Regions from separate parts of the Lederbergia sp. B243.17 genome, predicted to be linked through region 2. Evidence: riboswitches for the same ligand, from Rfam matches in the RefSeq annotation. Region 2 holds a riboswitch; the other holds the start of a gene.
The links. Region 2 has a riboswitch for cobalamin ahead of AC0TWI_RS01285 (ABC transporter substrate-binding protein). Riboswitches for the same ligand answer to the same signal wherever they lie in the genome.
Positions count from the first base shown of each region.

Region 1: another riboswitch for cobalamin. It lies ahead of AC0TWI_RS08430 (ribonucleotide reductase N-terminal alpha domain-containing protein); the one in region 2 lies ahead of AC0TWI_RS01285 (ABC transporter substrate-binding protein).

Region 1 covers NZ_JBWBKF010000043.1:12,745-15,202, forward strand. Annotated here, with positions in the region: gene AC0TWI_RS08425 (hypothetical protein) at 1-79, opposite strand, end outside; partial or broken gene AC0TWI_RS08430 (ribonucleotide reductase N-terminal alpha domain-containing protein) at 224-1,564, opposite strand; cobalamin riboswitch at 1,684-1,868, opposite strand; gene AC0TWI_RS08435 (MFS transporter) at 2,070-2,458, shown strand, end outside.
Region 2 covers NZ_JBWBKF010000015.1:24,278-26,735, forward strand. Annotated here, with positions in the region: gene argS (arginine--tRNA ligase) at 1-1,014, shown strand, start outside; cobalamin riboswitch at 1,145-1,342, shown strand; gene AC0TWI_RS01285 (ABC transporter substrate-binding protein) at 1,461-2,444, shown strand; gene AC0TWI_RS01290 (FecCD family ABC transporter permease) at 2,407-2,458, shown strand, end outside.

The sequences.
Region 1 (2,458 bases), on a different contig from region 2:
CATATATACATTTCCCAATGTATTTCATACCATTAATCCTGTTTGTAGTCTCGTAAACAAAACCAAAGGGCTTTGCCAACAAACACACCTCCATGGGAATATTTGTTCTCATTTCGATGTTACTACAACAGCAGAGATTTAGCACGGGATTGCCTTATAAATAAGGGTTTCCCCGTTTAACGGAGTTTTCGACAGCCATTACTGACTGAAGGTGCTAACATTAACACAAATTGCTGGAATAGATCATTCCTTCATGTCCATTCGGGTTTTTCCGATTCACTTCGTCGCGGTAGAACATGAACGGCGTGCCGGTCTCAAGCTGTGATTTCATGATCCTTGCCATGATTTGAATCGCAGGGACCTTTGTTTTGGTCAATCCGTTCGATTGGACGCACTCCTCGTACTTCTCGCGGAAGGAGCCTTCGCCTTTCTTCTCATCATAAAAATCCTCGAGAGAATAGCCCATTACCGTCTTCACTTCATGCGGGTCGAAAAGATACCAATCTCCGCGACGCTCGACCTGCTCCATGAACAGGTCAGGGAGGCAGACGCCGGTGAAGATGTCATGCGCACGCTGGCGCTCATCCCCATTGTTCAATTTGAGGTCGAGGAAGGAGAGGATGTCGGCATGCCAAACGTCCAAATAAACGGCAACCGCACCTTTACGCCGACCTAGCTGATCTACGCTGACAGCAGTATTGTTGAGCTGTTTGATCCATGGAAGTACTCCGGATGACGCACCGGAAAACCCTTTGATCGAGCTTCCGCGGCTTCTGACTTTGCCCATATAGACGCCGATTCCGCCGCCGTCTTTTGATAGCCGGGCGATGTCGGTGTTGCTGTTGTAGATGCCAAGCAGCGAATCTTCGACCGTGTCGATGAAGCAGCTGGACAATTGCCCGTGGGCAAGACCGGCGTTCGCTAGCGTTGGTGTCGCCACGGTCATATAAAGGTTGGACAGTGCCCAGTAAGCTTCGCCGACTAGCTTCGAACGCTTGTCGGACGGTTCGTCCTGCATAAGATGCATGGCGATGACGAGCCAGCGCTCCTGTGGCAGTTCGTATGTATTTTTCTCGTGGTCGGTAGCCAGGTAGCGCGTTGCCAGTGTGTGAAGGCCGATATAGTCGAAGAGCAGGTCGCGTTCCGGCTCGATCAGTTCGGCAAGCGAGAGGATCTCCTCACGGCTGTATTTTTCAAGGATGTTCGGCGCGTAAATGCCTTTTCCAGCGAGTGTCTTCAGCAGTCCATAAAAGTCGCCGTATTTTGCTTCTTTGTCATACGAACGGTTCTGGCTCGCTTTTTTATAGAGATTCTCCAAATATACTTTCGCCGCAACATGCGACCAGTGGGTGTTCACTTCATCAATGTTTTCGAGCGCCGTATTGATGAGAAGCTGGGTAATCGACTCGGCCTTCCATTCCTTTTTCGCGGAAATCGCCCGGATAACTTTTCCGGCATACTCTTCCGATTCGATTCCCGCCACGCGGGAAATGTAGTTGCGGAGCCGTTCTTCATTGAATTCAAGCTCCCGTGAACCCGTTTCTTTTTTGATGATGGTCGACATCAATCTCATCCTCCTAAGAAAAATAAAAATCCGCCCCGGGGAAGGAGCGGATGGAAAACGATAGGAAAGAGAAAGACCTGTTTCGCTATCGTTTCATCTCCTCAATCCCCGAAGAATTGAAACTCGGACAAAACCAGGCAGGTCTCCTGACTTATGCGTCATCCTACCGGGGAGCCTTCCCATATCCCGGTGGATACAGTGGCGATTCCCTTTCGTCGGCAATTACAGTTGCGGGGACAGTTCCGGACTTTCACCGGATTCCCTTTTAAACCCTGATGCGGGCACCTGATCTTGTTAAAATCTCAACATATGGTATTTTATAGAACTATCAAACACTAAATATAGTGTCAATAGCATACTATCATCTTACCCGGATTGTTGCAAACGAAACAGGTAAGTTCCTGTAGAAAATTACGGCTAAAATAAATTCATCCAATCCATTTACTTTTTGCCAATTCCGACTTATTATTGTTTAGGGTATCGAAATAATGAGTGGAGGATGTACATGAAACAGCTTCTCAAATGGAGTTCAAGCTGGAAAAGTTTCAACCGGAATATCAAGCTGGCGTTTATTGCCAATATATTCAGCCAAATCGGGCTGGGTATTTTTATGGTCATTTATAATTTTTATATTCGTGAATTGGAATTTCCCGATGCGGTGAATGGGCAAGTGATCTCGATGACAGCTTTGGCAACGGCGATCATCCTGATCCCGGCTGGCCTGTTGAGCGACCGGATCGGCAGGAAAAACATCATCTTGTTCGGTATGTTCTTTACAGGGATATCACTCGTGTTCAGGAGTGTGATCGAGCCGCAGCATCTGCTTCTTATTGCAGCATTCATGACCGGACTCACACAGGCGTTCATCCAAGTATCGACGATTCCGCTGCTTGC
Region 2 (2,458 bases):
GATACGTATGCGAAAGCGGATGAAAAAGAGCGCTATGCCTTTTTCCGCAAATACGGGCTTGATTATGAAATGGAAAAGCTGAAAGGCGACCTCGAGCAATTCCGTGTGCCGTTTGATGTCTGGTATTCGGAGACGTCTTTGTACGAAAACGGCAAGATCGACAAGACGCTCGACCTGCTTCGTGAAAAAGGCCATATTTACGAACAGGACGGGGCAACCTGGTTCCGTTCTACGGAGTTCGGAGATGACAAAGACCGGGTGCTGATCAAAAATGACGGTTCTTACACGTATCTTACGCCTGACATCGCCTATCATCAGGATAAATTTGACCGAGGCTTTGACAAGCTGATCAATATTTGGGGTGCGGACCATCACGGCTACATTCCGCGGATGAAAGCGGCGATGGAAGCGCTCGGACATGACCCGGAGGATCTGGAAGTGGAGATCATCCAGCTTGTTCATCTGTACAAAGATGGCGAGAAGATGAAAATGAGCAAACGGACTGGAAAAGCGGTAACGATGCGCGAGCTGATCGAGGAGGTCGGTCTTGACGCAGTCCGTTACTTCTTTGCGATGAGAAGCCCGGACACACATCTCGACTTTGACCTCGACCTGGCTGTCTCTGAGTCGAACGAGAACCCGGTTTACTATGCGCAATACGCTCACGCAAGGATCTGCAGCATTCTGCGTTCCGCTGCTGAAAAAGGCTTGGAAATCGACGAGAAAGCTGATTTTTCAGTTCTGAAGTCTGAGAAAGCCGTTGACTTGCTGAAGAAGCTCGGGGAGTTCCCGCTGATTATTGCAGACGCTGCGGAAAAGCGGATTCCCCACAGAATCACAAACTATATTTATGAACTCGCTTCTGCCTTCCACAGCTTCTACAATGCGGAGAAGGTGTTGAACGAGGAGGACCTTGCCGGAACAAAAGCAAGGCTGGCCCTTATTAAAACGGTCCAAATTACACTCAAAAATGCACTGAAACTTGTTGGGGTGTCAGCGCCTGAAAAAATGTAAGTGTTCCAGAGAGACAGGCACGTGGGGAGCAACGCTTTCCTATGTGCCTGTCTGTTTTTTTTGGCGGAAACCGGGATCTTTCCTGTTCAAATTGCCCGAATGGTGTATAATCGGAAGTGCAATTCACAGAATTACATAGTTTGGAGCCGGTTTTCCCGTCATGCGGCAGCGTGCCGATGAGGGAATGAAAAGGGAAGTTGGTGCAATTCCAACGCGGTCCCGCCACTGTAATGGGGAGCAAACTGCATGATCCACTGTACGAATGTATGGGAAGGAGCAGCGCGCGATGAGCCAAAGCCAGGATACCTGCCGATTCCGACAATCAATTCACGACCCTGCGAGGATGGGGGCGGGCTTAAGGCTTTTTTCTGCCTGCTTGCTTTCACATCTCCTTGGGTTGGAGATGTTTTTTTATTTTTAAAAACGAATTGGGGGAGGAAGATCAAGTGAAGAAGTTTGCATCATTATGGCTGAGCCTGCTGCTGGTCCTTGGCTTGCTGGCGGCATGCGGAAAAGCCGATACGGAGAAAAAAGAAAACACGCCTGCACCAGACCAGAATGCCCGCCAGACGGAAAAAGCGGAAAAGGCCGATTTTCCGGTTACACTGAAGGATGCCTCGGATCAGGATGTCGTGATCGAGAAAAAACCGGAGAAAATTATTTCGCTCATGCCGAGCAACACGGAAATCCTATATGCACTCGGTGAAGGGGATGCTATCGTCGGGGTATCGGAATCGGATAATTACCCTGAAGAAGTAGCAGACAAGGAAAAGGTCGCAAGCATGGACCTCAATGTGGAAAAAATTCTTTCCCTGAAGCCTGATCTTGTCCTGGCCCACGGCTCCACGGCTTCGATGTGGGAGTCCGGATTCCAGCAGCTGAGGGACAGCGGCATTACGGTTTTCATCGTCGAGGATGCACAGACATTTGAGGCGATTTACGATACGATCGAAACGATCGGACAGGCGACAGGCACAAAAGGCAAGGCGGACGAGCTCGTCAGCAAAATGAAGGCTGATATGGATAAGATTAAGGAAAAAGCGGAGACAATTAAAGAAGAGGACGAGAAAACGGTGTTCACAGAAATTTCTCCGGCACCTGAGATTTATGCTGCAGGCAAAAACACATTCATGGATGAAATGCTCAAAGCGATCCATGTGAAAAATGCAATAGAACAAGACGGCTATGTGCCGATGAATGAAGAAGCGATCATCGAAACAGATCCTGACGTCATCATTGTCAAATATAATTACATTGAGAATGCGGTTGACCAATTGCTAAGCCGGCCGGGCTGGCAAGATATGAAAGCAGTTAAGGATAAGCAGGTGTTCGAAGTTCAAGAGGATATCGCAAGCCGTCCCGGACCGCGGATCACCGAAGGAGTAGAGGAGCTTGCGAAAGCGGTATACCCGGACGTATTCGGGAAATAATCATCTATTTGCAT